DNA from 3 places in the Paenibacillus sp. MZ03-122A genome. Region 3 is predicted to be linked to each of the others. Evidence: riboswitches for the same ligand, from Rfam matches in the RefSeq annotation. Region 3 holds a riboswitch; each other region holds the start of a gene.

The links. Region 3 has a riboswitch for cyclic di-AMP ahead of NLX74_RS15395 (TrkH family potassium uptake protein). Riboswitches for the same ligand answer to the same signal wherever they lie in the genome.
Region 1: it holds a riboswitch for cyclic di-AMP, as region 3 does, so the genes downstream of both, NLX74_RS23065 (resuscitation-promoting factor) here and NLX74_RS15395 (TrkH family potassium uptake protein) in region 3, are expected to answer to the same signal.
Region 2: it holds a riboswitch for cyclic di-AMP, as region 3 does, so the genes downstream of both, NLX74_RS25120 (C40 family peptidase) here and NLX74_RS15395 (TrkH family potassium uptake protein) in region 3, are expected to answer to the same signal.

The regions. Positions count from the first base shown of each region.
Region 1 is NZ_JANAVI010000017.1:78,738-86,591, forward strand. Features, by position in the region: gene yabG (sporulation peptidase YabG) at 1-885, opposite strand, end outside; gene rsmA (16S rRNA (adenine(1518)-N(6)/adenine(1519)-N(6))-dimethyltransferase RsmA) at 941-1,825, opposite strand; gene rnmV (ribonuclease M5) at 1,833-2,378, opposite strand; gene NLX74_RS23065 (resuscitation-promoting factor) at 2,525-3,673, opposite strand; cyclic di-AMP (ydaO/yuaA leader) riboswitch at 3,945-4,227, opposite strand; gene NLX74_RS23070 (TatD family hydrolase) at 4,429-5,199, opposite strand; gene NLX74_RS23075 (HD domain-containing protein) at 5,242-6,525, opposite strand; gene NLX74_RS23080 (AbrB/MazE/SpoVT family DNA-binding domain-containing protein) at 6,857-7,111, shown strand; gene rsmI (16S rRNA (cytidine(1402)-2'-O)-methyltransferase) at 7,236-7,854, opposite strand, start outside.
Region 2 is NZ_JANAVI010000026.1:15,445-23,298, reverse strand. Features, by position in the region: gene NLX74_RS25130 (M1 family metallopeptidase) at 1-1,687, shown strand, start outside; gene NLX74_RS25125 (hypothetical protein) at 1,699-2,526, shown strand; cyclic di-AMP (ydaO/yuaA leader) riboswitch at 2,802-2,939, shown strand; gene NLX74_RS25120 (C40 family peptidase) at 2,945-3,445, shown strand; gene NLX74_RS25115 (GNAT family N-acetyltransferase) at 3,751-4,257, shown strand; gene NLX74_RS25110 (4a-hydroxytetrahydrobiopterin dehydratase) at 4,336-4,635, opposite strand; gene NLX74_RS25105 (hypothetical protein) at 4,753-5,046, opposite strand; gene motA (flagellar motor stator protein MotA) at 5,234-6,028, shown strand; gene motB (flagellar motor protein MotB) at 6,021-6,848, shown strand; gene rluF (23S rRNA pseudouridine(2604) synthase RluF) at 6,985-7,686, opposite strand; gene NLX74_RS25085 (PAS domain S-box protein) at 7,737-7,854, opposite strand, start outside.
Region 3 is NZ_JANAVI010000006.1:236,676-244,529, forward strand. Features, by position in the region: gene sdhA (succinate dehydrogenase flavoprotein subunit) at 1-1,389, opposite strand, end outside; gene NLX74_RS15380 (succinate dehydrogenase cytochrome b558 subunit) at 1,482-2,156, opposite strand; gene NLX74_RS15385 (LysR family transcriptional regulator) at 2,383-3,288, shown strand; gene NLX74_RS15390 (potassium channel family protein) at 3,294-3,971, opposite strand; gene NLX74_RS15395 (TrkH family potassium uptake protein) at 3,989-5,329, opposite strand; cyclic di-AMP (ydaO/yuaA leader) riboswitch at 5,738-5,890, opposite strand; gene NLX74_RS15400 (type II CAAX endopeptidase family protein) at 6,152-7,854, shown strand, end outside; gene uvrC (excinuclease ABC subunit UvrC) at 7,851-7,854, opposite strand, start outside.

The DNA.
Region 1 (7,854 bases), on a different contig from region 3:
AGGCGTTACTTTAAGCGTTGATAAATTTTCAAGCTTCGGCAGGCCGATGCGATAGCTTCCCCTAGTTTCAATTCCACCCACTCCGCGACTGCCACTGATTGTCTGGTGAAACAGGTCCCCCATGTTGACCGTATCACGGATCGAAGTAAAGGCCGCCTTGGCAGCCACGTAAACGGGGTCCAGCGCGTGAATCAGGATACGCCCTGGTGAGCTGGCGAAGTTCGCTCCCGCACGTAGCAGCGCCTCAAAATGGGACTGGCACGCTCCCGCTACAATCGTCAGGGAATCCAGATGACGTTCATATTGCCTTGCTACCTGAATTGCCGCCACAAAATTTTGCGAATTTTTATAACTTTTCAAGCTGTACAAATCGTAAGGCTGTGGCTGCTTCAGTACACCGTCATGTCCAGTAATGACTACGATATCCGGGCGGATACGAGGAAGCAGTCGGTACAACGTGTCCGCCATTGCCGATTCGTGAACGTGATGTCCCTCTGCAGGAACACGGAGCTGTTCATATAAACTGAGACATTTTTTCAGATAGCTGGGATCTCCATCCAGGTGAAGAACCTTTCCCGGCATTTCAAAATACGTTGACTCGACCGGATCACTCCAGTCCCCTACCAGAGCTGCCTGACTACGAGCAGCTTGCTGCTGGCGTGCCCGTTGCAACAGATTAAGAGACTCACCAGCCTTAATGTGGGCCTGCTGAGTCTTACCGCTAATCTGGTCTGCAGGCACTCTGACCAGATCGTTCACCGGGGAATCAGCCAGCAGCCGAAATTCTATTCCCTTAATGATCGCTTTATCCCGCTGGATGTCCTCAACACGAAACGTGACATCTCCGCCGTACGATTTCCGAACGACCAAGTCTCCTAAACTCATCACACTGTATCACCCCTCCTATATCGTATGGGTGAATGCACAGTTTGGTTCCAGCTTAGGATATACCTGCCTCCAACAGCACAGCGCTGAGACGCGCAAATTCCTCAATACTTAGCGTTTCTCCTCGACGGGAGGGTTCAATACCAGCTTGTTGCAACAGCGGCTCCAGCGTGTCCCTGTTCTCTTTGGTGAAGAAACGGCTTTTCAAGTTATTGGAAATGGTTTTACGACGCTGAGCAAAAGCAGCATGAACCACTTCAAAGAAGTGCTTCTCATCCACCACTTCCACCGGAGGGGCTTCCCGTACACGCAGCCGGATGACTGCAGACTCCACATTTGGCTGGGGAATAAATACTGTATTCGGCACAATGCAGACTAATTCAGGTTCGCTGTAATATTGCACTGCAATGCTCAGACTGCCGTAATCCTTCGTTCCAGGAGACGCAGCCATGCGCTCAGCCACTTCTTTTTGGATCATAACGACGATATTCTCCAGAGGGAGCTTGTCCTCCAGCAGCCTCATCAGAATCGGTGTAGTAACATAGTACGGCAGATTAGCCACGACACTTACTTTACTCACGTCTGCAAAATCGGCTGCGAACACCTCACGTAAATCCAGCTTCAGCACGTCTCCATGACGTACCTTCACATGCTCGTAAGGGGCCAACACCTCTTCGAGAATTGGCAGCAGCCGCTGGTCAATCTCGACAGCGGTAACTGCCTTAGCCGATTGCGCCAGCTTCTCGGTCAAAGCGCCAATCCCAGGACCGATCTCAAGTGCACCCTTCGTCTCATCCAATCCGGCAGCATTTACAATCTTATTGAGAATATTTTGATCAATCAGGAAATTTTGTCCCAAACTCTTTTTGAACGAAAAACCGTGCCGTTGAATAATTTCCTTCGTACGCCGCGGTGTTGCTATATCTTGAATCCCTGCCATACGGACATCACAATCCTTCACTTTCAATTTGTGCCAGTGCCCCGGCAAATTCCTCGCGGCTGATCTGAAATACAGACAGCCGTTTATGTAGCTGCTTTCCGTTACAATAACCAATACCCAGCACATTCCCTAAGGCCATACGGCGTGCAGCAGCATTGGGATGGGTGATGAGTCCAGCATCAATCAGGTCCGCCCACTCAATCAGCGGGTCGGCGCCTTCCACTGTCGTATGAACCCGTGCAAGAGCGTGTCTGATCGCATCTGGTGAGGCATTCTCCACGCCAATATCTCCTTTACGCGTCGCTTCTGCCTCGGGTATAAAGGCCTGCTTGCAGCCGGGTACCTTGGAAGCGATAATCTTACGGATGCGCTCCCCTGCATGATCGGGATCGGTTAAAATAATGACCCCCCGCCGCTCCTGCGCCAATGCAATTTTACGCAGCGTCATTTTATTAATGGCGGAGCCGCCAGTTTCTATCGTATCCGCTTCAACAGCGCGGCGAATGGCCACCGTATCATCCCGGCCCTCTACCACGATCACTTCCTTGATCATTTGTGTTTCCCTCCACTGCTACACAGCAAGCTATATTTATCTTTCCCTGCTTTTGAAAACAAAATAAGAAGAGGATATCCTCTTCTTAGCATGGCATAACTATGTTGTTAATACTATCGCATTGCCCTCAACATACACAACCTGTTTTAGTTGATTTCAGGCTTTACCGGTCCGATAACATATACGGTTTTACCGTGCTTACGACCAAATTGGTTGGCTCGGCTCAAACTCTCATAATACACATCGATTTTGTGGCCTTTAATCGCGCCACCGGTATCCTCCGCACGACGGAAGCCCACCCCTTCGATATACACCCACCAGCCGATTGGAATTATACTCGGATCGACCGCGATGGTGCGTCCTTCCGTGACACGTGCGCCGGATGCAGTACGTGTACCGATACCTGGCTCCTGTGAGGAATACGCCGTCATGGAGACGTTTTGTAAAACTTTGCTATATTTAAAATTTACGCCTGCTTTACGGACAGCACTGCCCGAACTAACCGTCGTTGCCTTAACCGCATCATTGGGACCGACGGAAGCAGCAAGAACGACCGGTTTTTTCTTCGTTCCTACCGCAATGACCTTATCCACCCGGTTCTGTGCAACTTCCTTGTTAACCAGCTGTTTGGATACCAACTTTCCATCATGATATACCTTTTGAACGTGCTGGACGACCACACCCGATTTGCCGCTTTGAATGACCCGATTATCGCCTTTATAAAGACTCGGATCGGCCGTTTTGATGACCTGATAAGGCACCTGTTTTTTCTGTTCGACCTGCTGTTTCTTCACACGGACGATTTTTATGTCCATGTTAGACGAAACAGAGGCATCCAACGCAGGATAAACTTTATCCGTTGATGATAATTTATAGCCCGAGGTACGAATGGCACCTTCTACTGTATTTTCTGTTGTGTACAGCTTTTTCGTCTCATTGCCTGAAGATACTCTGACTTGATTGGCACGTTTAATGACTACGCGATCGCCATCCTGTATTGCTCCATTTAGCGGCATGGAAACTGTATCATGCGGCTGAAGTGAAATGGAATGCTCGCTCAGCAAATCTTGAAGCATGGATTCCCGGGTTTCTACCGCAGACGCCTTGCCATCGATGACAAAAAAGACTTGTTTTTTAGATTGCGTGTACATCAGAATTGAAATCATAATCGTTAGCGCGATTAGAAAAATAGCAACCAAAGCAGCCTGGCGCACATTCTCTTGCTTCCAACGCAATACGTAAGACATGCTGGATGAGCGTGACTCATGGGTATCCTTTTTTTGGAAAATGCCCATTTCCTCCGTCCTCCTTACATAGCCCGCCGTCTGGAGTAAGACATAGTTGAGATTTGACGTGACTATAACAGATTTTCTACAAGACAAGCCCAAACTACGACTGTCCTGCACCATGTACCCGTCTTCGCGGCATGCTGTCCTCCCCTGTTTAACCACAGTATGATGACAGATTTTCTTTTATTCACAACAAAAAAAGCCAGAGAAAGAGACTAGAGAGCTCTTTCGTGGCTTCCGGCATGTGTGAATATGCGGGAAAACTCATGCACGAGATGGCTTCTCTCTTGTTACGCTTACGGGGTTAGCTGTCGGGTTCGGACGTAGAGAGTCGCCCTAGCTTGGGTCAACCGCTCATGGCGGTCGCCTTCACATTCACCCCGAAGACCCAGAAAGAAATCGAAATACGGCTCCTCCACCTGTTCAATCCCATCCGGGAAAAGAATTTAGGTCGAGCCGGCTGGCGGAAGAGACGTTCCCTTCTTGCACATACGCCGGACGTACTGTAAGCCATATCGGTTCCCCCGTTCCCTGTAAAAGGGACTCAGCGAGACTGGTTCATGAAATGACTTGTTGATGTTTACATTCAAACAACAATTCACTGAAAAGATGATATCCTGTTTCTATGCATGTTGTAAAGCAGGTTTCAAGTACATTTTTTAAAATATTCGGTTAAAATATTGTAATATTCTCGAGTTTCCTGCAACAAATTCATGATTAGCTTCGTCTATCTCTTTATTTTGATCGATTTCTTCACTTTTTCATTGAATGTCAAATCGTTCCAGGGCATTTCGGGTCGTTATTGACACTAATTCCTCCACTGTAATCCCTTTGATTTGGGCTGCAGCCTCTGCTACCAGTCTCACATGTGCAGACTCATTTCGCTTCCCACGATACGGATGAGGTGTCAGATAGGGAGCATCAGTTTCAATGAGCAGACGGTCCAGCGGCACCTGTGCGAGCACCTCTTTTGGCTGCTTGGCATTTTTGAACGTTATTGGACCACCGAAGGAAAGGTGAAATCCCATATCCAGCACCATTTTGGCTGTCTCCCAGCTACCCGAAAAAGAGTGCATGACTCCACCAATCTCACTCGCTTTTTCCTCGCGCAAAATCTTAACAATATCTTCATGTGCATCCCGGTTATGAATAACAATGGGCATCTTGAGCTCACGAGCCAGACCAATTTGGTTTCGAAACACCCGATGCTGCACATCCTTCGGTGATGTATCCCAATAATAATCCAGACCGATCTCCCCGATGGCTACAACCTTCTTATGACTGCATAACGATGCAATCCATTCTAGATCGCCCTCCTGCATTGTAATCGCATCCTGCGGATGCCATCCAACTGCTGCATAAATAAAATCGTACGTCTCGGCCAATTCCATGGTGGATGGAATGGTCTCACGATTAAATCCGATATTGATCATCCGCGTTACTCCTGATTCGACAGCACGTGCTATAACTTCTTCACGATCTTCGTCAAATTGTGGCGCATCCAAGTGAGTATGGGTGTCGAATAAATCCAAGGTTTACATCTCCTTTTTTTACTTACATTTCTATATAGTTGTCTATTCTTTGACAAAATAATTCCTTATTTTGGCAGGTAACCTGTCTTTTACCGCGTTCAATTTATTCTGGGGAAAATACATATGATATTTTCCTCGGTGAATACCACTTATTGAGCGCACAATTTCCGAAACTTCGGATATTTCACTCACCTCGCCCTGACGTCCAAGCAGTAAAATCTGGTTGTCCGTCGAGCCACCCTGCCGAAACACATCATAAGGAAGATCTGTCGGAAAATCAATTTCAAAATCATATTCAGGGTGCAAACCAGCCTCTTTCAAAGCTTCTCGAATACTGTCAATGGTATCTGTATCCATATTTTCAATCTCTACATATTTATACAATCTACGGTCCATAAACCGGCTGCTCAAATCACTTAAAATCTCGTCCTTTTCTCGTTTCCACTGGCTAAATACGGTCTGGATTAATGACTCGTCGAGCATCAGATATTGCTCTACTGTAAGATCTCCTTTCAACAGATCCGGCAACGGGTCCAGCAGAAAGCCAAACTCATATCCGTTTTTAAACAATTCCTTTGCTCGCTTAAAAATTTTACGTAAAAGGATTTCCGAGCTGCGTGTTACAGGATGAAAATAAATTTGCCAATACATCTGGTAGCGTGACATTAAATAATCTTCTACTGCATGCATACCTGATTCCTTCACAACAATTCTCCCATTATGAGGACGCAGCAGTCGTAAAATACGATCCAAATCAATCGTGCCGTAGTTGACGCCTGTCGAGTGAGCATCCCGCAACAAATAATCCATACGATCGGCATCTAGCGGACTGGTTACCAGGTTGACAACAATCGGTTTATCATACGTTTTGGCTATAACCGCAGCCACCTTTTGTGGAAGCTTCTCGTCGACTTGCCGTAGCACGGCGTTGATCTTCGTGTCTCCCAGTACAATGCGGCATGTCCAATCCTCATGGTTCATATGAAAGGCTTCCTCAATTGAATGAGAAAATGGGCCATGCCCCACATCATGCAATAGAGCTGCACACAGAGCAACCAGCCTTTCCTCCTTCGGCCAATCCGGGAAATCTCCACGTTCAAATTGAGAAATAATACTTCTCGTAATCTCATATACGCCCAATGAGTGTGAAAACCGGCTATGCTCCGCTCCATGAAACGTAAGATACGACGTGCCTAACTGCCGTATGCGCCGTAAACGTTGGAACTCCGGCGTGTTGATCAACCGCCATATCACAGTATCCTGAACATGGATGTAATTATGTACCGGGTCTTTAAAAACTTTTTCTTCACTGAGTGGCTGGTGCAAGATATCAGCTCCTTTAATATTCGGAATAATGGATTAAAATACAATAAAATCCTAAATGGTTTCCCTCATTCGACATTCTTTGTCGTAATATGTCGAATTATAGTTTTTCGACATTTCCAAATCGACAAACTGAATAAATCATCAATAAGATAAGGCAATACACACAAGTAAAGCTCTTTAATCTAAATACTTTTGCATAATCAGACTGTTACTACATTTTTAAGGTTGACTGTTTTGGGAATCGTTGGTATAGTAAATATCAGAAAAGAGAAAATTTTGTCGAATCATGACACTTATATTATTTTAAACGGCGAGAGGAGCCTGATTTATTATGATGAAATCCACTGGTATTGTAAGAAAAGTTGACGAGCTCGGACGTGTTGTTATTCCAATCGAATTGCGCCGTACCCTGGGAATCGGAGAGAAAGACGCTTTGGAAATTTATGTTGATGGCGAACGCATCATGCTTAAAAAATACGAGCCAGCTTGTATCTTCTGCGGCAATGCTGAGAACGTAATTTACTTCAAAGGAAAAATTGTTTGCCAAGATTGCATTTCTGAAATCCCAACACCTGTGACAAACTGAGAATTTTAGTATATAATAGACTTATCAGATATTGTTAATTCTAACCTTTTTCATATATACTCCTTGTTGCCTTCCACGGTTTGAACCCAACCGTTGGAAGGCCCTTTTTTGTTTAGGCAGATATTCATAAGAGTGCGTTATAAACATCTCTCTTGGAGATTGAACGATCTGTGGCTGTACGCTTCATTGCATCCTTGCGTGTGAGTCCCTCTGCCTCATAATGTGCGACGTGGGACTCCAAAGATAAAGACTGCCACCATGCCTGACGTTCCTGTTCCTCTTCCTCTTCGTCTTTCCCTTCAACCACCAGGCAATATTCACCAATCGGCGGATTCTCCTCTAGTTTAGCAAGGCATTGCTCCACGGTTCCCCGCACCCATTCCTCATGCAGCTTGGTCAGCTCACGCGCAAGCACCACTTTGCGTGAACCTAATGTTTCCTTCAACACCATCAATGTCTTCACAATACGATGAGGCGATTCATAAAAAATAATTGTGCCGTGAGATACCTGAAACGATAGCAACAGCTTCTCTAGGTCCTTTTTCTCCCGTGGTGGAAAGCCAGCGAAGGTGAACCTTTCTGTATCCAGTCCTGAGGCAATTAAAGCCGATAGTGCCGCATTTGCTCCTGGGATAGGAATGACGCTAATTTCCGCTTCCAGTGCCAGTTTGACCAGATCCGAACCAGGGTCAGAAATGGCTGGTAGACCTGCATCGCTAACCAGTGCCAAATTTTTTCCTTCT
Region 2 (7,854 bases), on a different contig from region 3:
GGGCAAGAAAACCGTGAATGATCTGTATCTTCATCTATACCCGAATGCCTTCTCTTCCATGGAAACTACCTTTATGAAGGAATCCGGTGGAAAGCTGCGCGGAGACACCATGCCCAAAGACGGCTTTGGCTCCATGACGCTGACTGAACTAAAAACAGAAGACGGTTTATCTCTCATGCACCGCATCCAATATGTGCAGCCAGATGACGGTAACGCAGGCGACCGTTCGCTCGTGAAGGTGCGTCTACCCAAGCCGGTACGAGGTGGCGAAGAAATCACATTATATATGAAGTTTGAGGTAAAACTGCCCGCCATCTTCGCTCGTATGGGTGCGACAGATGATTTTGTAATGGCAGGGCAATGGTTCCCGAAGCTCAGCGTCTACGAGACTGAAGGACAGCGTGGACGCGCCGAGGAGGGCTGGAACCTCCACCAGTATCATGGTAACTCCGAGTTTTATGCCGATTTTGGAATTTACAGCGTACGGATTCGGGTGCCTGAAACTCATATCGTAGCAGCGACCGGATTTCCCACCCGTGGTGCCGTCCGACAGAACGGCCAAAAAATATATCAATTTTATGCCGATGATGTACACGATTTTGCCTGGTCCGCTTCACCCAACTTTGTAACCGTAGAAGAACCCTTTTCTTCTGCTGAAGTCCCTGGTGTCAAAATCAAGCTCTACCTTGACCCGTCGCACAAGGAGCTCAAAGGGCGCTATATGAGCGCAGCGAAGGCCGCCCTTTCGTACTACAGCAAATGGTACGGGCCTTATCCATATTCCACCCTATCCATCGTGGTTCCACCCAAATCAGGCAATGGAGCCGGCGGTATGGAGTATCCGACACTCATCACGGCCGCTGCTGCGGGTAATCTGAATCCTGGCTATAGTCTGGAACGGACATTAGTTCATGAGATTGGACATCAATATTTCTACGGAATGGTAGCCAATAATGAATTTGAGGAGCCGTGGCTGGATGAAGGCTTCACCTCCTATGCAGAGGAGCGGCTTATGGAGCAAGAATATGGGCTTACCCCCAACCTGCCATTACAATCGGGACAGGTAGCTTCCCCACAGCCGCTAAACCGTGAGTCATGGAAGTATGGCTCAGCTGCTGAGTATGCGCAAAATGCCTACTCTCGAGGCAAGCTGGTACTACGGGGCATTGAACGTCAGGTGGGTATGAAAAAAATGGATCGCATTATGCGGACCTACGTCCAGACGTACCGATTTAAGCATCCGTCCTCAATGGATTTTCAACGTATCGTGGAGAGAGTCACCGGACGCTCATGGAGCCACTATTTTGAACAGTATGTATATGACGGCCAGATGGCGGACTTTTCAGTGGATCACATCACAAACCACAAGCTGGAGAATGGATATGAAGCAGTCGTGACGGTCAGCAAAAAAGGGGCGGATTATCCCAAGATCCCTGTCCAATTTACCTTCAAGGATGGTACCACGATATTCAAGGCTTGGGACGGCGCGGGCAAAAGCACAACTTTTCGGATCAAAAGTACTTCTCCCGTTTCCTATGTAACCCTTGATCCCCTATATACCATTGCACTGGAGAACAAGCATATTAACAATAGCCTAAAGGCCGAATTGGACGAAAAGCAACAAACCCGTTGGAGTGTTAGTGTAACCAAGCTGTTGGAGACACTGCTTGGAAGTCTGTCATGGTGAGGTGTCTATAGATGCGGACTGTTATAAAAGAGGGCTGGGCGCTGGTGCGCATACGATTCTATATCGTTATCATTTTATTTCTGTATCGACTACTGTGGGGGGTGTTTCTCTATCGGCTGGTGCAGTCTGCCGTTATCCCGCTATTGCTCCGTTATCCTGATCAGGGTCAAAACGAACTGGGACAGACCTTATTTTGGATGGAGAGTCAGATTGCTCTGATGGACAGCCGGGAAGTACATGTGTATTTGTGGATACTACTAGGGGCGACTGTACTACGCATACTGATCACTCCCTTCATTAGAGCCGGAATATATCAAAGTCTGCATACCGATGCGACTGAACCGCAAAGCCTGTCCTTTTTCAAGGGTATGAAACGCCATGGCATGTCGTCGCTGTTGTATTACACCATCGAGTTGGGACTGCTGCTGCTTCCCGCCTTTTGGGTAGTACCGAGACTCTACCCTATTGTAGCAGGAGCACTTCAATCTTCCTCTTATCTGCTGCATTTATTGCCCTATGTCATTGGATGGATGGCATACGGATGGTTCATTCGGCAGTGCATCCTGTATATGCAACTGGGTACTGTCGGTGGTCACGCCATACTATCGTCCCTGCTCGCCTTCTTTCGCCAGCTCCTCCCAGCTGTCGGTATATCCCTTTTGCTCGGTGCTTGTGTGCTGCTGGTCTTCGGTCTATTTGGCACCGTGGCGATGATTTGGACTGGCATGCTGGCGCTCATTCTCCAGCAATCGTATCATTTTGTTACTAGTCTGGTCAGGCTGTGGCATATCAGTTCGCAGTACAGACTATGGCATACCGATATCTCTAGTAGAAGCTAAGCCCTGCCTTTATGTTTTTTACTTCATTTCCGTCTGTCGAAAAACATGATTCATACCCGCGCAAACGACACATAACTGAATACTGTTAACAAGATCTGTTCCTGGGACATTAGGAGCAGATTTTTTTTGTAACTTTTTGCAATGAAACATTTGCCAAAGCCAGCCGTCTTTGTTACAATAATCGCAGTGAACTGATAGTAACAACTTTGTAATCTTTATTGTAACCTTTATCTCAAAAATAACGTTATTGTGAATACTGCTCTCCAAGGTGCACATCTTAAGTTAAGCCTAATTCCTGGCACCTAGGAAGCGGGGGAACCAGTTTGGGTGAATTGATCTCGCAACAGAGTGGTCATAGGGGAACCTTCTACCGAATCCTTAAGCTAACCTCGCAGGCATTGGAAGGGGTATATTTTTTTTGAAGAAGAAGCTAACGATCGCAGCTATGGGTCTTGCCATTGCCTTTACATCTTTTACATTCGGTGGCGGCAGTGCATATGCAGACTCTAAGATGGACCAGGTCATCCAAGATGCCAAAGGAACGAACTACAGAAGCGGAGGCACTACACTCGAGGGATTCGATTGCTCCGGCTTCACAATGTACGTATACAACAAACTGGGAATTAAACTTCCGCATCAATCTGGATCACAATTCAAAATGGGATCTTCTGTATCCCGAGATGAAATGAGACCTGGGGACCTGGTGTTCTTCAACACCACAGGAAGAGGCATTTCCCATGTAGGTATCTTCGTAGGTGAAGGGAAATTTGCCCACTCCTCGACTTCACGTGGTGTAGTAGTTAGCTCACTGAACGAAAATTATTACGCTAACCGCTATGTTGGTGCAAAAAGAATTATGAGCACAGACGCTTACCATTCTGTAGCTTCAGACATTCCTGATGACGATAACGTAGAATAACTAACGCACAGCAAGCTAACCCTAGCCGCAATTTGATTCTGGCCGGAATCGAATTGCGGTTTTTTATGTCCACAACATCAGCAATTATTATCTTTACTGACGAACTGAGACCTCAAAAGGTTTCAATTGTAGCGAACATCGTCGGTTTTACCGTCACCGCTGGGGGAGCATATGAGCAGTAATTCCTTCTTATTGAATGTATACCCGACTTAGGTATGAAATAAACACGCTTGCCATTCCTCTGCAACTTGTCTACAATCTGTTGTTAATGATTGAAGTACCTGTGTAAAAGGAGGATGGAACACATGCCGGCCTCAATATCCAACTATCGGATCGTACCGATGGACGAGCATCAAGCGGCTGCAATCTGTGAGTGGCAATATGATCCACCTTATAACATATACGGTTGGCTCCCCTGGGAACAAATGAAGGCGCTTGAAGTCGAATTTGGAAGTCCCACGCTTCGCCAAGAGCAATATGTTGCCGTACTGGATAAAGAGAACAAACTGACGGGATTTGCTCAATATTTTCCTATGATCGGTGTGACCCGGCTAGGTCTTGGAATGCATCCTGACAGATGCGGACATGGCAAAGGCTCTGATTTTGTCCGTGCCATTGCAGAGGAAGCTCAACGACGCAACCCGAAGAATGAAATTGATCTAGAGGTGCTCACTTGGAATGGGCGCGCTATCCGGGCCTACAAGGCGGCTGGATTTGAGCTTACAGATACCTATGAACGCCAGACTCCTGATGGCAAAAAACCATTTTATTGTATGGTATATCGTCCCGAGCACCCAACCCAGATTCTATGATAAAAGCGCCTTCGGCATACAACCACGATGTTGTATAGCGAAGGCGCTTCTATCATCATACGACAGATCATTACAAGCTCAATGACTGCTGCGCATTTTTTCAAAAGCTTCATTATATTGTTGGGCTTCCTTAATATCCACGGCCATAATACCGCCGTCGTCCCAAGAGGTCAAACGCAGAGTCACGGTCTTATAATCAATCGTAATAAATGGATGATGATTGAATGCTTCAGATATAGCGGCAACTTCATCCACAAATGCAATCCCTTTCATAAAACTGGAAAAATTATATTTTCGGACGATCCAACGTCCTTCCTCCAGTTCCCAGCCCTCCAGTTTCTCCAGATGTGCTTCAATCTCTTCTTGTGTAAAAGGCATGTTACGAACTCCTCCCCGTTTATACGGAAGCCTTTCGACCGCTTAAATACGGCCAAAACTACGATATATTGGTGTACATATTACCACGGCCCCGTTGATAAATCCATAAGACGGACCTCAAATCAAAGGGACTGACGTCAGCTCCTCGTCCCCAATAAGTACATAGATGCGATGCTGCTCCGGCTCATAGATCACAACGCCACTCCCTACAGTGATTGTGGGCTCTGTACCCAGTGCATAAAATAAGTCTTCTGCCAAAGCTTCATTGACTTCCTGACGTCCCGCCGGATCCAGCCTGTCCCAATCTTCTGCTTCCATCTCAAAAAATTCATAGCTATCTGGGATGCGCCCCACAGCCTCTGTCAAATCGTTCAAAATTTGTTCATACTCACGCCCATGCTTTACTCCCATGCCATTTCCTCCAATGGTTCCGCCATTCAATACATAATCACCTTATTATACCGGAAATTCGCACTTAACAAAAAAGAGAGTTTTGTCGATAAATACTATAATCCGTCTTGTAATGACGCGCTTGGGGCAAGGACGACCCCGGCGGCATGAAAGGATTCAAAATCTATTCTCATGGATGAGGTGTATCATGCAAATTTCAACCATTATCGGACTTGTGCTCGGGATTGTGTCACTGGTCGTCGGGATGATCTTAAAAGGCGCTCCGGTCGTCAATTTGGTCAATAATCCCGCTGCTTACATGATTATTTTCGTCGGAACGGCAGCGAGTATATTTATGGCCTTCCCGATGGCAGAAATCAAACGGATTCCGAAGCTGTTCAAGGTTATTTTCACCGAACAAAAACTGTTAGACCGCAAAGAGCTCATCGGTACGTTTACCGAGTGGGCATCCATTACCCGTCGTGAAGGTCTGCTCGCCTTGGAATCCAAGGTAGAAGAAATCGACGATCCCTTTATGCGTGGCGGCATGCGAATGATTATTGACGGCAATGATCAGGAATTCGTACGGGACGTTCTGATGGAGGATATCAATGCTACCGAGGATCGACATCGCTCTGGCGCACTGATCTTCTCCCAAGCCGGTATGTACGCTCCAACGCTCGGGGTACTCGGTGCGGTTGTAGGTCTGATCGCAGCTCTGGCTGACCTTAGTGACATGGAAAAGCTCTCTCATGCCATTGCAGCAGCCTTCATTGCGACGTTGCTCGGTATTTTTACAGGTTATGTTCTATGGCATCCGATGTCCAACAAGCTGAAACGGTTATCCAAAAAAGAAGTGGAGCTTAAATTAATGATGGTCGAAGGTCTGCTTTCCATTCAATCGGGGATATCGACAATTGCCATCAGTCAGAAACTGACGATCTTCCTGACTCCGACCGAACGGGCTACATTGACCCAGAAGGATGGCGATTCCAGTGAGTAAAAAGAGACATGAACCGCATGAAGAGCATGCTGACGAAAGCTGGCTGTTGCCATATTCCGACTTAATGACCCTTCTGTTGGCTCTTTTCATTGTCTTATTCGGTATGAGCTCGCTCGACGCCAAAAAATTTGAAACTATGGCTCAATCCCTGAGTTCAGCTTTTAGTGGGGGCACTGGCGTGCTGGATCACTCGGCCGCGAATCCGTCGTCACAATCCATGGATATGGGCAAAAATAAAGAACAAGTATCACAACCCTTAAAATCGAAAGCTACTTCTACCTCTGAACTGCAAAAACAGCTTGCCCAGCGGGAAGAAGAAGATTTAAAAAAGCTTAAAAAACAGATGGATCAATATATTCAAAATAACGGCCTGTCACCTCTGCTGAATACCAAGCTGAACCAATCCCAGCTGATGATCACCATTAGTGATAATGCCCTGTTTTCATCCGGGCAAGCCGAAGTAAAACCGGGAGCGAGAAAGCTGGCCAAGTCTATTTCTAGTATGCTCCAGCAGTTCCCTGGCTATGATGTTATCGTATCGGGTCATACGGATAATGTACCGATCTCCAACAGCCAGTTCCCGTCCAACTTTGATTTGAGCGCCCAGCGCTCTCTGAATTTCTTGCGTATCTTGTTGCTCAATCCAGATCTCGATCCAACCAAGTTTGTATCCATCGGTTATGGCGAGTATCGTCCATTGGCAAGCAATCAAGATGGCCAAGGACGCTCCAAAAACCGTCGTGTTGAAATATCTGTTCTCCGCAAATATCAGAACGGGACACAAGTCATCAGTCCTACCTCAAGCTCGAATGAAGGTTGATTATGCATATGTTATATGAACAAAGGCACCGCCGCATTTTTATGCAGCTGGTGCCTCTTTGTTTAGTGCTTCCTATAATCTGGACTTGTCAGATACGAGGATCATACGCTGTAGGCTATACAAAGCCCCTCTGGCATTAGCTAAGCGTATAATCGAGCATCTGGCCAAGCTCCTGCTTCTCAGCCTCTGTCAGATCACGCCAGGCACCTTTCTGAAGGGACCCCAACCGAATATTCATGATTCGCAGCCGTTGCAGTTTTTTTACTTCATAACCGAAGGCAGCACACATACGCCGGATCTGACGATTTTTCCCTTCAGTCAGGATAATACGGAATACATACTCAGATACACGCGTCACCTCACAAGGTAGCGTCCGCTGGCCGAGTATTTTCACCCCGCTGGACATGCCCTGCACAAAAGACGGTACGACAGGGCGATCCACCGTTACGATGTATTCTTTCTCATGCTTGCCTTCTGCCCGTAAAATCTTATTCACAATGTCTCCATCATTGGTAAGTAAAATGAGACCTTCCGAATCCTTATCCAGGCGTCCAATCGGGAATATCCGCTGTGGGTGCCCCACAAAATCAACAACATTGCCTCTAATATGGCTCTCGGTTGTACTTGTAATGCCCACCGGCTTGTTCAATGCAATGTAGACGTGATCGGACTTCTCGCGCAGTGGCTTGCCATTCACGCGAACATCATCGCCTTCTTCCGCTTGACTACCCAGCACAGCCACTTCGCCGTTAATCGTCACGCGGCCGCTCTCTACCAGCCTGTCCGCCTCGCGGCGCGAGCAAAAACCGGTTTCGCTGATAAACTTGTTAATGCGCAACCTGTGTACCCTCCATTTCTACTAACACACTTCCTCCTGCGCCCAGCCCGTTACTCCGGCTTGGCAATTGGAAGCTGCACCAGGGCTGTCGTTCCCTCTCCCTCTGTGCTTTCAATATCCAGTGTGCCTTTATGACTCTGTATAATACGCTGACTGACCATAAGTCCT
Region 3 (7,854 bases):
CATGTTGTTCGTCATCCACTCGCCCAGCTCTTTATGAAGAACATAGGCATTTTCTTTTCCGTCCATATGCAAAATACGCTCATATTTCTCCGTCTGCTGATTGACTGCCGCATCAAATACGGAGGTAGCTATATCCTGTGCAGATTTTTTCAAGCCTTTAATGTATTCCACAGCCTTAGGTCCAGCCACCATCCCGCCGTAAATGGCTGACAGCAACGAGTTCGCACCCAAACGGTTCGCACCGTGATATTGGAATTCACACTCACCAGCCGCGAACAAGCCCGGTATATTCGTCATCTGATTGTAATCGACCCACATACCGCCCATTGAATAATGAACAGCCGGGAATATTTTCATCGGGATTTTGCGCGGATCGTCACCGACGAATTTTTCATAAATTTCAATAATGCCGCCCAGCTTTACATCCAGTTCTTTCGGGTCCTTGTGTGACAGATCAAGGTAGACCATGTTCTCGCCATTAATACCCAGTCCATCATCAACGCATACACTGAATATTTCACGTGTCGCAATATCGCGAGGGACCAGATTTCCGTAAGCCGGATACTTTTCTTCGAGGAAATACCATGGCTTACCGTCCTTATACGTCCAAATACGACCGCCCTCTCCCCGTGCCGACTCGGACATGAGACGCAGCTTGTCATCACCTGGTATAGCCGTCGGATGAATCTGGATAAACTCACCGTTCGCATAGCGTACGCCTTGCTGATACACCGCACCAGCAGCTGTGCCCGTATTAATGACGGAATTCGTGGTTTTACCGAAAATAATCCCGGGGCCACCAGATGCCAAAATAACTGCATCCGCCGCAAAAGTCTTCACTTCCATCGTACGCAAATCCTGCCCGCAAATCCCTCGACAGATGCCTTCATCATCCAGTACAGCCTGTAAAAACTCCCAATTCTCGTACTTGGTCACCAAACCCGCAGATTCCCAGCGCCGTACCTGCTCATCGAGAGCGTACAGAAGCTGCTGTCCTGTCGTCGCACCGGCAAAAGCGGTCCGATGATGCTGGGTACCGCCGAAGCGGCGGAAGTCCAGCAGTCCTTCCGGTGTCCGGTTAAACATGACGCCCATGCGGTCCATGAGATGAATGATCCCCGGAGCCGCTTCGCACATCGCTTTTACCGGAGGCTGGTTGGCCAGAAAGTCCCCGCCATAGACTGAATCATCAAAGTGAATCCAGGGTGAGTCTCCCTCACCCTTGGTATTTACCGCACCGTTGATGCCGCCTTGAGCACAAACGGAGTGGGACCTTTTGACCGGAACCAAAGAAAATAAATGAACGTGAACTCCCGCCTCTGCCGCCTTGATCGTAGCCATTAGACCTGCCAGACCGCCGCCCACGACAATAATGTTGGATGCTGCCATTTCTGCTCACTCCTTTTTTTAGGATTTTAACCAAATCCCCTTTTACGTTTGAAAATAGAATCTCAACACGATGTATAATTGATATGAGTCGTTTATAGTAGCTGTTTAAAAGCGCCGCATTGCACCAAGGCAGTTGCCGTTTCCTGAAATTCCGCACTGCGGAATGCAAGCAGGGAAGCGATGAAGCCGATAGACACCACCACGAACAGGGTCATACAGATATAAGAAGATACTTTTTGCGCACGCGGTCCCACAGTAATCCCCCAACTGACCATAAATGCCCACAGTCCGTTAGCAAAGTGAAAGGATGCCGAAACGACACTGATTAAATACAAAATGAAATAAACCGGGTTCGTCACGATGCCATGCATGACGCCGCCTAGCTCCTCATGGGTTACATTACCCAGAGCCACCTGAAAGCGCGTGTCGTATACGTGCCAGATAATAAATACAAACGTAATGACGCCGGAAATACGCTGGAACAGAAAGCGCCAGTTACGTGAATAGCCGAATCTTTTGACATTCGGGTCAGCCTGATACGCAATATACAAGCCATAAATTCCGTGGAACAGTAATGGCAAGTAGATGAATAACGTTTCTAGCACAATAACCAGTGGCAAACCATTCAGGAAGGCCACGCTGCGATTAAATCCTTCCTTGCCGCCCTCCACCGCTGTGAAGTTCGTCACCAAATGCTCAACAAAAAATAGAGCCAGCGGAATGACGCCAAGAAGCGAATGCAGCTTTCTGGAATAAAATCCTCTCATCTAGGTCATGCTCCCTTCTCCCAATAATAGCGTTTTCAATAGTAATATAACATATAAAATGACAGTTTCCGACAGGAAATGTCCAACAAGGTGTCCCTTATAAGGAAAAACAAAAGTGTGAACATCTTGTGTCGCTTTCATGTTACTCCTTTTCGGCTTATAATGGAATTGCAATATACGTATTAATTATTATGTCTTTTTTGCATATAGAGAGGAAGTGGATGATTTGTTTGAGGATTTGAACGCTTTTGCCGTCATTGTCGAGCAGTCCAGCCTGAATAAAGCCTCCAAACTGCTGAATCTGTCCCAGCCTGCCCTGTCTCGCAAAATTGCGAAGCTGGAGGAAGAGCTGGGTGTGAATCTCTTTGATCGTCGGGGCAAACGGCTCGAAATTACGTCCACTGGCCGATTTGTTTATACCTTCGCGCTAGAGCAACGGCAACGACAGCTTCGCTTCTTACAAAAGCTGTCCCAGCACAAAAATGAAGCCCAGAGTATGCTTACACTCGGGGCTAGTCTCACGACACTCCAAACGACGCTGCCTACCCTCGTCGAAGCTTTCATGAGCAAGCATCCTCAAACCGAGCTAAAGCTGCTCACCGGTAAAACTCATGAAATCGTCGCCTTTGTACGTGACAAAAAAGCAGACGCCGGTATTGTCGGGTCTGCCATTCATGAAGCCGGACTGCGTTGCATTCCGCTATTTGATGATCATTTGGAGCTCGTTGTTCCCATTGGACATGAATTAACCGTCAAGACAGGAACGGCCTCGATGAAAGATCTGCAAGGATTGCCGATGATTATTTTCTCCAAAGGAACCTGGTACCGCAGTCTGACGGATGACTTGTTCCAGCGCAGCGGCATCATGCCGGATATCCGTATGGAAATCGACTCCTTCGAGGCAATTGTACGCTTGCTTCCAACCTGTAAGGCTTCTGCCTTGCTGCCCAAATCCTATTTGCGTAGCGAACTATTACGGGATAATGGACTCACTGCATTGTACTTGCCCGATTTGAAGGAGACACGCCGAACGACCTCCCTCATTTACTCGGAGACGACCGATCTCGGTCCGACAGCACGACGCTGGATTAGCGAGACACGTGCGTCGTTTGCAGGCTACCGTATGGTGTAGAGGGTTTAATCCTCTTCATTAACATTAACAACCTCATCCTCAAAGCGACCGATATTGTTATTCGAGCCGATGATGACCATGATATCGTCTGCTTTTAGCCGATCCATAGCCGTCGGTGCGATCAGGATACCGTTCGCTGTATGAAGCGCCACGACGCTACAACCAAAGCGGGTACGGGCATTTAGCTCTGCTAGCGTTTTGCCATTCAGACATGCAGGTACATTGAGTTCCACAATACTGTATTCCTTAGACAACTCCAAATAATCGAGCAAATTAGGCGTGACTAGCTGGTGAGCCACCCGGATACCCATATCCCGTTCTGGATAAATAATCCGGTCCACACCGAGCTTTTCTAACGCACGCCCGTGCAGCACAGATATGGCTTTGGCTACAACTTTTTTCACACCCAGCTCCTTCAGCAAAATGGCGGTGAGGATGCTTACCTGAATGTCATCACCAATAGCAACAATGCCACAATCGAAATTACGGATGCCCAGTGATCGCAACGAGTCTTCATCGGTAGCGTCCGCCACGACAGTATGTGTCAACATCTCACTCATACTGTCCACAACATCCTCATTCCGGTCAATGCCTAGCACCTCGCACCCCATATCCACCAATTGCAAAGCCAGGCTTGAGCCAAACCGCCCCAAGCCAATAACTACAAACTGCTGCGTTTTCATATCTACTCGAAAACTCCTTATCCTATAATCATTTTGCCTTCCGGATGACGATATAATTCTTTACCCTTTTTCGGCCCCAGTGCATAAGCTAGCGTGAGTGGCCCCAGTCTACCTGCAAACATCGTCAGGGTAATCACCAGCTTGCCTATGACTGTTAAATCAGGTGTAAGCCCCATCGACAGCCCCACCGTACCAAACGCAGACACCGTCTCAAACAAGATCATCAGAAAATGATGATCTTCGGTTGCCGACAAAATCATGGTCACCCCGATCACGAACAGCAACCCCAGCAGTGTGATGGTCAAAGCCTTGTAAATTCGTCCCTGCGCAAGTCGGTACTTGAACAGTACAATATCTTCCCGCCCCCGCAGCATCGAAATCACTGCTCCAATGAGCAGGGCGAATGTTGTGGTCTTAATCCCGCCTCCAGTAGAGCCAGGGGAAGCCCCAATAAACATGAGTATGATGATAAAAAACTGCGTAGCCTGCCGCAAGCCTGCGATGTCCAGTGTATTGGCACCTGCGGTACGGGGAGTAACGGACTGGAATAAAGATCCCAGTAGCTTACCACCCCAATCAAGCGAGCCAAGAGTCTTTGGATTCGTAAACTCAAATACAAAAATCACGAGCGTGCCGACTACAATCATAGCGCCCGTCATGCTGAGTACCACCTTGGTATGCAAGGACAGTCTCTTGCGCTTGCGATATTCTGCCAGGTCTGACATCACTACAAAACCAATGCCGCCAGAAATAATTAGAAACATTGCGGTAAAATTAACAATCGGATCATATACATAACCTGTCAAGCTGCGAAATTCACCGAATAAATCAAAACCAGCATTGTTAAACATGGAGATGGCATGCCAGATTCCAAAATAAATCGCCCTGCCTACGGGCATATCAAAGGACCAGCGAACCGAGAATATCGTAGCGCATACGCCTTCAATAACCAGTGAGTACAGTAATACCTTACGGATTAATCCGACAATTCCCTCTACAGAAGTCTGATTCATCGCTTCCTGCAAAATGAGACGCTCCCGCAAGGAAATCCGACGCTTGAACACCAGTGCAATCAAGGTAGCCATGGTCATAAAGCCAAGACCGCCGATCTGGATCAGCGCAACGATGACAACTTGACCAAAAGTGGTAAAAAAGAGGCCGGTATCCTTTACGACAAGCCCGGTTACACAGGTCGCAGAGGCGGCAGTAAACAAAGCGTCTATAAACGCAAGTGGCTTTCCTGTTGTATTGGAAATCGGCAGCATTAACAATAAACTACCTATTAGAATGATAATGGCAAAGCCCGCAACGAATATCTGCGGTGGAGAAAGCCGAAGCCAGCTTGCATTGGGATTCATCTATTCATCACTTCTCTCCTAATCCTTAAAACTATAAATCAGTGATTTAATACGGTGTAAGCTCGCTACGCGTTCCATTTGATCTTTCGATCGTCGTTGCCCCTGAATTTTTTGATTTTTCCAAACCTTAGTTAACTATAATTAGCATTCCCTGAATACAGGAAGAATGCATGTCAAGCACTACTCGGCCCCCTGTGCTATTGGCGGGCAGTAGCGAAGGGGGCAGAATTGTTCTGAAGAAGCGAAGCGTTTGCCTTTATCTCCGGATTTTAACCATTAAAGGGGGTATACAATTAAAAAATCCGGGGATAACAGCAATCGGAAGAATAATCTGCACCCGCAGCGGTCTAACCAATCCAAACACTTTTATACGCACAAAAAAAGACACCGGAAAACCGAGTGCCTGACTTGGTTCCTGCTCATAGCCTACGAGGTTAGCTGACGGATTCGGGCAGCACAGTATGCCCTATTTACACTTCCGATCCAGCAGGATCGGTTGTAAAATTCACCCCAGTAACATGGTTCCCCCGTTTTCCCATAGAAATTCGGCTCAACTGTATATCATTACCTATGTATTTCATAGGCATTGCCTCAAGATTATAATCCTTCTATATCCAGATCACAAAACCGATTTCGCCGAAAAAACGTGAAATTGGCTTTATTTTGCGAATGGGCATCGTTTAATCGCAGCTTATCTAATTTTATTGGAACTTTAAAGTGCTTTCACTCTATTTTCATGAATATCGCTGGTCTGTTGGCGGGAACCTGTGCAGTATGATATCTTTAATGGATGTTCTTATTTACAGATTAAGGAGGAAACTCATGAATCCTATCGGGAAACCGGTCGTGCTCACGGCCAACTTCAAAAAATTAGGCTTGCTGGGCGGGATTGGCCTGATTTGCTTTTTTATCTTTCAATTGCTTATTCCCTCGCTTAGCAATCCGAGTCCAGAATCAGTAATGAACGCAAAGGTCATCAGCAAACAAGAAGCGGTCATACACGCATTGGACTTCGCCCGCTCCGAGCTGGGCTATACTGAATCACAGCCTGAGGAGCCTGTCGTGACCTATCAGGCCGAAACAGATTTGTACGGTTATTTATCTAGAGAAAAACTGCTTCAGCAGTACGACCGTACATGGAAAAAAAGTTACCCTTACGAAACCTTTCGGGTCGATCTGCCTGAATCCTCAGCGAAAAGCAAACTGCAAATTCATGTGGATCTATCCACTGGGAAGGTCGTTAGCTTTAAACGGATCACCTCCAGCACCAATTACACACAGGCTGATATTTCTACGGATGAACAAGCACGTAACAGGCTTGTACGTGTGGCTGAGGACGGCATGACGCTCGAAGCCAAGGAGCAGGCGGCCGCAGTATGGGTCAAGCGCTTTGGCTTTAAGCCGTCGGATTTGAAGCTTGCAACCACTGAACAAGAAGGCGGATTAAAGTATACCGTAGACGATAAAAAAATCGGCGCCTCGGTACTTACACTGGCTTTTACTTTTGAAGACGGTGATGTTCGCTCCTTCACCCAAAGCTTTTCGGCCCCGTCGTCCTATACCGATTATATCGAAAAGCAAACATTTTGGGCGAATTTGATGACCTATGCGGGTTATGCCCTATTTAGCTTTGTACTGGGTGTACTTGCCATTGTGTATGCGTCACTCACCCGACGACATACTTCATTTGTACGCGGCATTGTTCTATCCGTTGTATACTTTATTGCTAGTATAGCTGGGACCATGAACATGCTGCCTTTATTGCAAGCAGAAGCAGGCGGTAAGGGCATCCTTATATTTCTTATGGTTTTCCAGATTGGTGTTACCTTTTTCATGGCTGTAGCGCTCTACTTCTCCTTGGTCGGCGGTGACGGGCTTATGCGTCAGGTTGGACTGAATGCATGGCCGCGTGCGAAAGAGCCGGGCTACGGGCTGTATGTGCTTCGCAGTATGTATGTTGGCTACTTGTGGGCCTTTATTTTGCTCGGGGTACAATCCATTTTGTTCTTTATACTGGAGCGCACATTTAATACATTCTCCACCACAGATGCCACGCAATCCCCTTACAATATGGCTTATCCATGGCTACTGCCGATTATGGCCTGGATGGCAGGTATTGGAGAAGAGACTGTCTACCGTCTATTTGGTATTCCGATGGTCAAAAAAATAGTGAAAAACACTTTTGTTGCGTGTCTGATCACCACGCTGATTTGGGCACTGGGACATACACTTTATCCGATCTATCCGGTGATCTCCAGACCTATTGAGCTGACTTTTCTTGGTTTGCTGTTCAGTTTTGTGTTTCTGCGTTACGGCTTTATTGCCGCCATGTTCAGCCACGTTATTTTTGACAGCATTTTAATGGGACTTAGTGTGATGAGTCTGGGAGACACTGTGAATGTGAGCGCTGGTCTATTCTGGATCTTACTTCCAGCCATCGTGGGTTACATCATTTATTGGTTTAGTCCTAAAAAGCCAAATCGAATTATGTTTGAACCTATAAAAAAAGAGGAGCCGTATTCTAC